One region of the Serratia sp. JSRIV002 genome, then DNA from elsewhere that is predicted to be linked to it. Evidence: riboswitches for the same ligand, from Rfam matches in the RefSeq annotation. Region 1 holds a riboswitch; the other holds the start of a gene.

Region 1 (5,969 bases):
TCGCTAGCCCTATCACAGACTCCCAGGACTCGGTAATAGTCCTGCTGTTGATTATGGATCAGGGTTTCAACCGGTAGCCATGCCAACTCTGAACGCCACTCACTGAGGATCAACGTTTGCCATAAACGCCCCATTCGCCCATTGCCATCGGCAAACGGATGAATAAATTCGAACTCATAGTGAAAGATAGAGCTGGCGATCAGTGGATGAATATCGGTGTGCTTTAACCACGCCAACAGATCGCCAACCAAACGCGATAGTTGATTGGCAGGTGGCGCCATATGGATAAGTTGTTTATCTCGATATACCCCAACATTGCCGCTGCGTAGCTGCCCCGGAGCATCGACCAGCCCTCCCATTAATAAACCATGTGCCGCCAACAAATCCTCAAGCCGATGGCTTTGCCAGCTTGGCAATTTTTCATAGGTAAGGATGGCGTTACGGACTTCCTGAATATCTTTTGCCGGTGCCAACACCCGCTTACCTTCCATGATCGCAGTCACCTGCTCAGTAGACAGGCTATTATGCTCAATGGCCAATGAGGCCTGAATGGTGCGGATACGGTTCTCTTTGCGTAACAAAGGTGAAGATTGCCCAGCCTGCGCGGCCCAATGCCCCAATAGCTCCCCCACCTCAATCACTCGATTCAGGATAGCTGGCGTAATGGTATAAGGTGGTTGATAACCAGCCATCTTGCTTCCCTTTATTTTCACAAATCAATCAGCCTGAGCCGCATTGGGCCTGGTTCCCGATCATGGAGGGCTCGGTGGAAAATATCAAGCAATTGACCAACTAGCATCGGCTAGTGGAAAAGTTGGCTCACCACCAGGCATGGAAATGATGCACCGGCCCAATACCCTGCCCTACCTCCAGGCTATCGGCCTGCTGTAAGGCCTGTTGCAGGTAGTTTTTTGCCGCTGCCACGGTATCGGCCCAATTTGGGTAGCGTGGGCGCAGGGCTGCCAGTGCCGCAGATAAGGTGCAACCGGTGCCGTGCGTGTGCCTGGTCGCTATGCGCGGCGCACTAAAGCGCTGCTCAAAGCCGGGGATAAATAGCCAATCTGGGCTTTCCTCTTCACTTAGGTGGCCCCCCTTCATCAACACCGCCTGACAGCCCATCGCTAATAACGCCTGGCCCTGCTCGCGCATTTGTGATTCGTTTTGTGCCGGAGCGCAGGCCAGCAAAGCCGCCGCCTCTGGCAAGTTCGGCGTGATAATGGAAACCAACGGCATTAGCTCACGGCGGATGGACTCCACCGCTTCCGGTGCCAACAGCGGGTCACCACTTTTAGCCAGCATCACCGTATCCAGCACTACATAAGGCAGCTTGTAATGGCGTAGGCGCTCGGCCACCGCCTGCACGATGTCGGCATTAGCCAACATGCCGATTTTAGCGCTGTCGATACGCACATCGCTGAGTACCGAATCCAGTTGGGCGGCCACAAATGCCGGTTCGATATGATATACCGACTGCACGCCACGGGTGTTCTGCGCCACCAGCGCGGTGATCACGCTGGTGCCATAGGCCCCCAATGCGGAGAAAGCTTTCAGATCGGCCTGAATACCGGCTCCACCGCTAGGATCGGTGCCAGCGATGGTGAGAGCGTTAATCCGTTTCATAGCAGATCCTCCATTCGCAGTTGGTAGAGGGCATCCAGGAAGGCGGCAGTAAAGCTGCCAGGGCCAGAACACCGCGCCGTGGCCCTTTCACCACATAGCGCCATCACCCGGCAAGCGGTGGCAACGTTATCCAGCCGATCGCCCGGCAAACTGCAAAATGCTGTCACAACGGCTGAAAGCGCGCAGCCCGTTCCCACTACGCGCGTCATTAATACATCGCCACCCGTGACGGCCCAGTCTCTTTCACCATCAGTGATATAGTCTGTCTCACCGGTGACGGCCACAATGGCCCCACAATTACGTGCTAATACGCGTGCTGCGGGTAATGCCATCAGCGAGTCATCCTGGCTATCTACGCCACGGGCGCTGGTCTGCAGGCCGCTCAATGCAATGATTTCCGACGCGTTGCCACGGATCGCCGCAGGCCGCAGGGTGAGCAAGCGGCGGGCGAAGATTGCTCGGTATTCCAATCCCCCAACGGCAACCGGATCCAGTAACCAGGGCTTTTCAGCACGATTGGCAGCCTCGATGGCGGCTAACATCGACTCTGCCCGCGAAGCGTGCAGGGTGCCGATATTGATCAACAGCGCATCAGCAACGCGGCTGAACTGCGCGGCCTCTTCCGGTTCCACTACCATCGCCGGTGAAGCACCAAGCGCCAGCAGCACGTTGGCCGTCAGCTCTTGCACCACTTCGTTGGTCAGGCAGTGGATCAATGGAGGTTGGCGTTTAAATTGGTTAAAACAGGCCGCGGCACGGGTGCCGGGTAACACATCAGGTCGAGTAAACATAGCGCTCCCAACCGGCGTTCAAGAAGGCGGGTACCGGTTGAGATACCGCGACATCCCTACGCTGGTATAATCCAGATCAGGTAATACGGGTAATTTCTCAGCCCCTAAGGGCACCCCGAGTCGACGTTTGCCATTATTGAGGCTGTGGCCAGTGAGGTCAATCACACGATAGCGTCAAAAAATAAAAAGGAGACGCCGTCTCCCCCAGATAATGTATAGTTCGCGTTTAACGGGGAAACCATGCTCACTCACTCATCTATCCGCCTTAACAAATACATTAGCGACAGCGGCATTTGTTCTCGTCGGGCTGCCGATCGCCACATCAGGCAGGGCAACGTCTTTATCAACGACAGCTTAGCCTCCTTGGGCGCTCAAGTATTGGTCGGGGATGTGGTCAAAGTTAACGGCCAGCCGATCGAACCGCGCGATGCGGCCGATCTGGTGCTAATCGCGCTGAACAAGCCGGTTGGTATCATCACCAGCATGGGAAAGCACGTGCGGGATAACATCGGTGATTACGTTAATCACAATAGGCGCATCTTTCCCATCGGGCGGCTGGATAAGGACTCTCAGGGGCTGATTTTCCTGACCAATGATGGCGAACTGTTCAATAAGATCCTCCGTGCTGGCAATAATCATCAAAAAGAGTACCTGGTCACCGTCAACAAACCGGTGACGGATGAGTTTATTCAGGGCATGGGCGCAGGCGTACCCATACTGGATACGGTGACTCAACAATGCCTGGTGGAGCAAGAAGCCCCGCAGATGTTTCGCATCACGCTGGTGCAGGGGCTTAACCGCCAAATCCGCCGTATGTGCAAATATTTTGGTTATCATGTCACCAAACTTGAGCGCCAGCGTATTATGAATATCACTCTGCAAGGGTTACCGCTGGGCGAATGGCGGGATTTGACCGATGATGAGCGGATCGAGTTATTCGAGCTGATTGAACACTCCTCGTCCGAGGATATTTCCGCCCCGCGTCAATATAGCCAGATATAGGCGACTGTCGCGATATGCAATCAACCTCTCAAAACAGCCGCTAATTATCAGTTGATCTTGTTTTCATTCGGCTCTATCTTCTCGCATCCGGGTAAATGTTGCGGCTCGCTGGATGCGGTCTATCCCTCCTCCCCTTTCCGTCAACCAAACGGATTTATGACTCTTTTCTTGTCAGAGTTACCACACGGCATTTGATAACTTTCGGTAAACATGAACTCAACGGTTAAAGATACCCTGGCAGCACGTGACGTCACCCTAACCCCGTGGACAGGCTTTTACTTCCTGCAGTCGCTGCTGATCAACTTCGCCCTCGGCTATCCATTTAGTCTGCTGTATGCCGTGGCGTTTAGCTGTGTGTTACTGCTGCTGTGGCGCCTCAGCTCGCGCCTGCAAAAGAGCGTGATCGGGCTGTGTAGCCTCATCGCCGCCCTGTATTTCCCATTTTCTCAGGCCTATGGCTCGCCCAATTTTAATACCCTGCTGGCGTTACACTCGACCACGGTGGAGGAGTCCAGCGAGATATTGACCATCTTTCCGTGGTACAGCTATTTGGTGTCCCTGTTTATTCTGGCACTGGGCATTATCGCGTTGCGCCGTAAGCCAACCCCGAAAGGGGCTTGGAACACCCTCCAGAGCTTATGTCTCACCATCAGCGTGGTCTGCTTTTTTGTCACGCCAGTGCAGAATCTGGCATACGGTGGCGTGTTTAAATTGACCGATTCTGGTTATCCCGTGTTTCGTTTCGTCAGAGATGTGATCGCCAATAACCAGGAAGTGATTGATGAAAAAGCCCGTATGCAGGCGTTTTCACAGCTGAAAGATTCCTGGAACGTGCTGACGGTGAAACCGAAATATCATATCTACATGGTAGTGATCGGCGAAAGCGCGCGGCGAGATGCCTTAGGGGCGTTTGGTGGGCACTGGGACAATACCCCCTTCGCCAGCCACGTAAACGGTACGCTGTTGCTTAACTATATTGCGGCCAGCGGCTCAACACAGAAATCGCTCGGCTTAACGTTAACCCGTGTCATTAACGGCAAACCGCAGTATCAGGATAACTTCGTCACGTTGGCCAATCGTGCAGGTTTTCAGACCTGGTGGTTCTCCAACCAAGGCCAAATTGGTGAATATGACACCGCTATCGCCAGCATTGCCAAACGTGCCGATGAAGTGCAGTTCCTGAAAAACGGTGATTTTGAAGCGGATAAGAACACCCATGATGAAACGCTGCTCAAGATGACCGCCCAGGTTTTTGCCGCCCCACGCAGCACTAACCCGCAGTTGATCGTCTTGCATCTGATGGGTTCACATCCGCAAGCCTGCGACCGGACTCAGGGGAAATACGCGGACTTTGTGCAATCCAAAGAGACCTCCTGCTATCTTTACACCATGACGCAAACGGACAACCTGCTGAAACAGCTCTATCAGCAGTTACGCGACACCGGGGAAAGTTTCTCAATGGTCTACTTCTCCGATCACGGTCTGGCGTTTAAAGAGCGCGGTACCCAGGTGCAATATCTGGCGCACGATGATCAGTTTCAGCAAAATTTTCAGGTCCCCTTTATGGTGCTTTCCAGCGATGACACCGCACACCGCCTGATTAAAGCCCCTCGTTCAGCCAATGACTTCCTGGCCTTTTTCGCCTCGTGGACCGGGATCAAAACCAAAGAGCTGACGCCGAAATACTCGTTTCTTTCCGAGCAAAAAGCCGGCCCCGTCTATATCACCAACTTTAAGCTCAAGAAGGTGGACTACACCCATTTGCCGACGGATATCTTTGAAACCCAAACGCGCTAAAGTGTAACAAGGTTGCCTTTGCATCTCGGGCCACTTCGTCTGTAATATGAGGCAGTTAAAATGAAAAGAGCCTGTTGACCAATGAAAAAACCGACTTTTCTGCCTCTCATTGTCCTGACACTGGCACTGGCGGGTTGCACCAGTGACTACATTATCACGACTAAATATGGCGATATCCTACAGGCCCACGGCGAACCGGACACTGACCGCAGTAGCGGTATGACCAGCTATACCGGCATGAACGGCGACTATCATCTGATCAATACCAATGATATTTCCGGAATAGTAAAAAAATAGCCTTCCCTGCGGCGGTGTGACTTTCACAACAGACCTGCATAAAGCCTGCCATGGATTGCAGCGGTTACCTGTTTTATGCAGGCCCTTAGGAACTAGCGGCCTGTTCATGATTAACGACTCCGATAAAGGTTATATCCCATTTGCTGGGCAACAGCCGCAACCATTTTTTGCCCACGCACGCTGTTACCAACGGGATCAAGAGGAGGTGAGAACGCAGCAATCCCCATTACGCCGGGCACCACGGTCAAGATACCGCCTCCAACCCCACTTTTACCCGGTAAACCCACGGTATAGGCCCAATCGCCTGAACTGCCATACATCCCTTCCATCGTCATTTCTGCCAAAATAAAGGGGGTGTTAGATTCTGTCAGCACTCGCTTTTTGCTGACGGGGTTGATACCACCAGCGGCAATTGTCGCCCCCATCGTGGCCAATTCAATGGTATTAAGCAGCGTTGAACAT
Region 2 (5,969 bases), 2.5 Mb from region 1:
CAACTAACCGGGTGTTACAGCTCACACTTCGCGAACTTTGGCACTCATCCACAGCGCCAGGATGGCAAGCAGAGTAATCAGGTAGTAAACCGCATAGTGCCCAAAGTTTTCTACCAGCGCGCCTTGCAGTACACCGGCCAGGATCACCCCGGTCGAAATGCTGTTGGTAAACATGGTGGTCGCGGCACCGGGCCGCCCCGGCATCAAATCCTGAAAATACAACATGCCGATCCCGGCAATAATGCCGATAAACACCGCGTTGAACAGCTGCAAGATCATCAGGGCCGACTGGAACTTGAACAACACCAGCCCGGCATAAAACAGCACGCCTGCCGCCACCGCAAACAGCATCATATTGCGTTTGCCAAAGCGTTTGACGTAATAACCCGCCAGCAGCATAGCCGGGATTTCCAGCCCGGCGGCGGTGCCCATCAGCCAACCTGCCAGCCGTTCAGGCAAGCCCAAATCGGCGGTGATGTACAGCGGCATGTCGATGATATACATGGTGTTGCAGGTCCACATCAGCATCGAAGCCACAAACAGCAGGCGCACATCGGGATCGCGCCAGGCGCTGATTGGCGCAATAGGCGGAGAATCTACGCTGATCTCAACGTCGGCACGGGGCACCGAAGGCAATATCAGCCACACCAGCAGCACGCTGACGGCAAAAATCAGCGCCGCAATCATAAACATCACGGTAAAGCCGTAGTTCAGTGCCAACATAAATGACAGCGGCGGGCCGATCACCCAGGCCAGTGAAAGCTGAGCACGCATCACCGAACTGAACATCACCACTTCACGTGCCGAGCTGTCCGCATACTCACGCGCCAAGGCAAAAATCTGCGGCATGGCGGTATTGGCAATCGCGGCCAGCAGCACGCCTACGGTGATCAACGTCAGATAATCACGGTTGAATGCAAACAACAGGCTATTGGCCAGCGCCATGGCACAGCACACCAGGATCAGCTTGCGCCGATCGCCACGGGTATCCGAACGCTTGGCCAACAGGAAGCTGACGATGATCCCGGCGATGGCATTCACGGTATAGAACATGCCTACCCATAGCGGCCGCACCTTTACCTCGGTGGTCAGAAACAGGCTTAGCGTGGGGGCTTGCAGCGCTCCAGCAATGCCGGTCAGGAAGGCTATTAGCAGGAAGGCGGCAAAAACGGGATTAAAACGGCGCGGTAACCAGCGTCTGAAACTCATAGCGATATCCCTATCCAGAAATAAAGAAGGCTATGCTACAGAAGGAAAATTGCCGAAGGAAGTAAAGACGGCAGATAAAAATGCCAGTGGGTAACCCCACTGGCTGGTGAAAAGCACCATTACTCAGAAACACTTTTGCGGTGAACGTCAGATACGCTCACGGTATTGCTTGTCGCTCAGCGTGGCGATGTCCCACTGGGTCAAGTGGGCCAGCATCTCCAGCCGCGCCTGTTCAGGGACCACCTGCAGCCAATCGGCCTGCTGGCGGCGGATGGCGGTGAAATAACGCTGATAAAACTGTTTAGTTAACAGAACCGTCATTTGTTATCCCTCCGCTGATTCAACTGCCCTCATTATCGGCGTAATATAGGGAAAGATAAATTGACGACTTGATGCCAGAGAGTTCCTCTTTTATGTCCACCTCACGCCTGCAACAACAGTTCATTCGCCTGTGGCAACGCTGCCATGGCCAAACCACCGAAACCACGCTGCAAGAGTTGGCAGAGGTACTCAGCTGTTCCCGCCGCCATGTTCGTTCGCTGCTGGGAGCCATGCAGCACGAGGGTTGGCTGACCTGGCAGGCCGAGTCCGGCCGGGGTAAACGTTCACAGCTCAGCTTTCACTACACCGGATTGGCACTGCAACAACAGCGCGCCGAGGAACTGCTGGAACAGGATCGCATCGACCAACTGGTTCAACTGGTGGGCGATAAAGACGTAGTACGCCAAATGCTGCTTTCCCAGCTGGGGCGCAGCTTCCGCCAGGGGAAACATATCCTGCGCGTGCTCTACTATCGTCAGCTTTACAACCTGTTACCCGGTTCGGCACTGCGTCGTTCAGAAACCCACCTGGCAAGACAGATTTTCAACGGCCTGACACGGGTAAATGAGGAAAACGGGGAACTTGAGCCCGATCTTTCACATCATTGGCAAACGCTCACCCCTTTACACTGGCGCTTTTATCTTCGCCCGGCGATCCATTTTCATCATGGCCGTGAGCTGGAAATGGAAGATGTTATCCATTCACTCAACCGCCTGATCCCACAACCGCTATTTTCACATATCGACAGGATCGTCTCACCTACGCCCTATGTCATCGATGTATATCTGCACACGCCGGACTATTGGCTGCCCTGGCTGCTGAGCAGCGTACATGCCATGATCCTGCCGCGCGAATGGCAGAACCTGCCGGATTTTGCCCGCCATCCGATTGGCACCGGCCCCTATCGGGTGATACACAACAACCAAAGCCAGATGAAAATTCATGCCTTTGACGACTACTTTGGCTATCGTGCCCTGATCGATGAGGTCAACATTTGGGTATTGCCGGAAATCACCGAAGAGCTGGCGCACTCCGGCGTCCAGTTACAAGGGGATGATACCGGCAGGAACGAGCTGGAAAGCCGCCTCGAAGAAGGCTGTTATTTTCTGTTGTTCGACCAGCGTTCGGCACTGGCGGCCGATCCGGCAATCCGCAGTTGGTTAAGCGAACTGATCAACCCTATCGCGCTGCTGAGCCACGCCGGGCCGCTCTACCAACGTTACTGGGCTCCGGCCTATGGCATTCTCCCGCGCTGGTTGCATAATCGTGTGCTGGGGCAGCAGCCCAAGCCTGCGGGCTTAACCGAATTGACCCTGACCTTCTATAACGAACACTCCGAGTTCCACGCAATCAAGCAGGCTATCGCCTCTCTACTAGCCGAACAGGGTATCAAACTCAATGTGCAGGCCGTGGATTATGAAGTCTGGCATAAGGGCAAGGCGCAAAGCGATCTGTGGTTAGGCAGCGCCAACTTCACCCTGCCGCTGGAGTTTTCTCTGTTTGCCACGCTGTACGAATTACCGCTGATACAACATTGTCTGACGGAGGATATCGCGCAGGATGCCGCTCAGTGGCGGGAAAATCGCCTGTCCATGGCCGAGTTTTGCCAGCGCCTGGTCAGCAGCCATCAGTTGCATCCGTTATTCCATCACTGGCTGCAACTGCATGGTCAACGCAGCATGCGCGGGGTACGGATGAATACTCTCGGTTGGTTCGATTTTAAATCTGCGTGGTTTGCGCCACCGGAAGCATAATCGCCTTTCACCCACGCCCCTAAGCCTCTACAATAGCGCCGACTCAACGGGGTGCGGAGAACAAGCCAATTTTTGGCCAACGGTTTTCCGCTGAGAGCACACCCGTCGAACCTGATCCGGTCAATACCGGCGGAGGGATTTGAGCATGGCGCGTTAGCCTTCGTTAACCCAGCCCTCAGATACCTTTGCCCCTTTACTATTAGGAGTGCAAAGTGGTCAAAAAATACCTGCCCTGTTTATTATTGCTAGCGGCGATGCCCGTCCTGGCCAAGCCAACGCTGACGGTCTACACCTACGACTCTTTCGCTGCCGACTGGGGCCCGGGCCCAGCGGTAAAAAAAGCCTTTGAGGCCGAATGTGACTGCGAATTGAAATTCGTGGCGCTGGAAGACGGCGTATCGTTACTCAACCGCCTGAGAATGGAAGGCAAGAACAGCGCCGCCGACGTGGTTTTGGGCCTGGACAACAACCTGCTGCAAGCCGCGCAGCAAACCGATCTGTTCACCGCCAGCCAAGTCGATACTAGCAAGCTCACCGTTCCCGGTGGCTGGCACAACCAGACCTTCGTTCCCTACGACTATGGCTACTTTGCTTTCGTCTACAACAAAGACAAGCTGAAGAACCCGCCGACCAGCCTGAAAGAGTTGGTGAGCAGCGACCGCCCCCTGAAGATCATCTATCAGGATCCGCGCACCAGCACACCTGGCCTTGGCCTGCTGCTCTGGATGCAGAAAGTGTATGGCGACGAAGCACCGCTCGCCTGGCAACAGTTGGCGAAGAAAACCGTCACCGTGACCAAAGGCTGGAGTGAAGCCTACGGCCTGTTCCTGAAAGGGGAAGGCGACATGGTACTGAGCTACACTACCTCCCCCGCCTACCATCTGATCGAAGAGAAAAAAGACCTTTATGCGGCGGCCAGCTTCAGTGAGGGGCACTACCTGCAAATCGAAGTCGCTGGCAAGCTAAAGGCCAGCAAACAGCCAGAACTGGCCGAGCGCTTCATGCAGTTTATGGTCTCCCCGGCCTTCCAGAACACCATTCCTACCGGAAACTGGATGTACCCGGTGATCAAGACGGAACTGCCTGCCGGTTTTGAACAGATGACCGTGCCGCAAACGGCATTACAATTCAGCTCCGAGGAAGTGGCACAACAGCGTGGTAACTGGATCCGGGCATGGCAAACCGCCGTCAGCCACTGATCCCCCGCTGGTTATGGCCGGGGCTGATGGCCGCCGGTCTGATCCTGCTGATCGCGTTGGCGGCCATGGGCTCGCTGTGGCGTCATGCGCCCGAAAGCGATTGGCGTAGCCTGTGGCAGGACAGCTACCTGTGGCACGTGGTGCGCTTTACCTTTTGGCAGGCGCTGCTCTCCGCCGTAATCTCGGTGGTGCCTGCCATCTGGCTGGCCCGGGCGCTGTACCGCAGACGTTTCCCTGGCCGCAACCTGCTGCTGCGCCTGTGCGCCATGACGCTGGTGCTGCCGGTGCTGGTGGCGGTGTTTGGCATGCTGAGCGTCTACGGCAGGCAAGGCTGGCTGGCAACGCTGTGTGGTTGGCTGGGCGTGAACTACAGTTTTTCGCCTTATGGTCTGCAAGGTATCCTGCTGGCGCATCTGTTCTTCAATATGCCGCTGGCCACTCGCCTGCTGCTACAGGCGCTGGAGAACATTCCCACCGAGCAGCGACAACTGGCCGCGCAGCTGGGGATGAACGGCTGGCAGCAGTTCCGCTTTGTGGAATGGCCTGCGTTACGCCGCCAGATCTTACCCAGCGGCGCACTGGTATTTATGCTGTGTTTTGCCAGCTTTGCAACCGTGCTGTCGTTGGGCGGCGGGCCGCAGGCTACCACCATAGAACTGGCGATCTATCAGGCCTTGAGTTACGACTACGATCTCAGCCGCGCTGCGCTGCTGGCGCTGATCCAACTGGCCTGCTGCCTGGGGCTGGTGGTGCTCAGCCAGCGTTTGAGCCAGGCTCTACCGGTTGGCCATACCCACGCCCAGCGCTGGCGCGATCCGCAGGACAGCCTGGGGCGGCGCATTAGCGATACGCTATTGATTGCCGCAGCGCTATTGTTGCTGTTGCCTCCGTTGCTGGCGGTGATCATCGACGGTGCCAACCAAACGCTGGTCACCGTGCTGCAACAGCCCATTCTCTGGCAGGCCCTGTTCACCTCACTGCGCATCGCACTTGGGGCGGGTATTTTATGTGTCGTATTGACCATGATGCTGCTGTGGAGCAGCCGTGAACTGAAGCTGCGGCAACGGGCCGCCTGGGGCCAAACGCTGGAACTGAGCGGCATGGTGATCCTGGCGATGCCGGGTATTGTGCTGGCTACCGGTTTCTTCCTGTTGCTAAGCGATACCACTGGGCTGCCGCAGTCGCCGTATGCGCTGGTGATCCTCACCAATGCGTTGATGGCGGTGCCCTACGCGCTGAAAGTGCTGGAAAATCCGATGCGCGATCTGGCCGAGCGTTATAATCCGCTCTGCTTATCGCTGGATATCCACGGCTGGCAGCGGCTGCGCTGGATCGAGCTGAAAGCGTTGCAACGCCCGCTGGCGCAGGCTCTGGCTTTTGCCTGTGTGCTGTCGATTGGCGATTTCGGCGTGGTAGCGCTGTTCGGCAACGAGCAGTTCCGTACTCTGCCTTTTTATCTCTATCAGCAGATTGGCGCATACCGTAG

Evidence for each region. A riboswitch is a leader RNA that binds a small molecule or an ion and turns the genes downstream of it on or off. The one in region 1 is predicted to bind thiamine pyrophosphate.
Region 2: another riboswitch for thiamine pyrophosphate. It lies ahead of thiB (thiamine ABC transporter substrate binding subunit); the one in region 1 lies ahead of thiM (hydroxyethylthiazole kinase).

Annotation. Positions count from the first base shown of each region.
Region 1 covers NZ_CP074143.1:4,440,948-4,446,916, forward strand. Annotated here, with positions in the region: gene KGP26_RS20915 (Fic family protein) at 1-692, opposite strand, end outside; gene thiD (bifunctional hydroxymethylpyrimidine kinase/phosphomethylpyrimidine kinase) at 820-1,620, opposite strand; gene thiM (hydroxyethylthiazole kinase) at 1,617-2,411, opposite strand; TPP riboswitch at 2,448-2,539, opposite strand; gene rluF (23S rRNA pseudouridine(2604) synthase RluF) at 2,652-3,413, shown strand; gene KGP26_RS20935 (phosphoethanolamine transferase) at 3,624-5,210, shown strand; gene KGP26_RS20940 (YgdI/YgdR family lipoprotein) at 5,292-5,507, shown strand; gene glsA (glutaminase A) at 5,618-5,969, opposite strand, start outside.
Region 2 covers NZ_CP074143.1:909,180-915,148, reverse strand. Annotated here, with positions in the region: gene KGP26_RS04225 (sugar efflux transporter) at 22-1,209, opposite strand; gene sgrT (glucose uptake inhibitor SgrT) at 1,357-1,530, opposite strand; gene sgrR (HTH-type transcriptional regulator SgrR) at 1,623-3,284, shown strand; TPP riboswitch at 3,322-3,440, shown strand; gene thiB (thiamine ABC transporter substrate binding subunit) at 3,497-4,483, shown strand; gene thiP (thiamine/thiamine pyrophosphate ABC transporter permease ThiP) at 4,459-5,969, shown strand, end outside.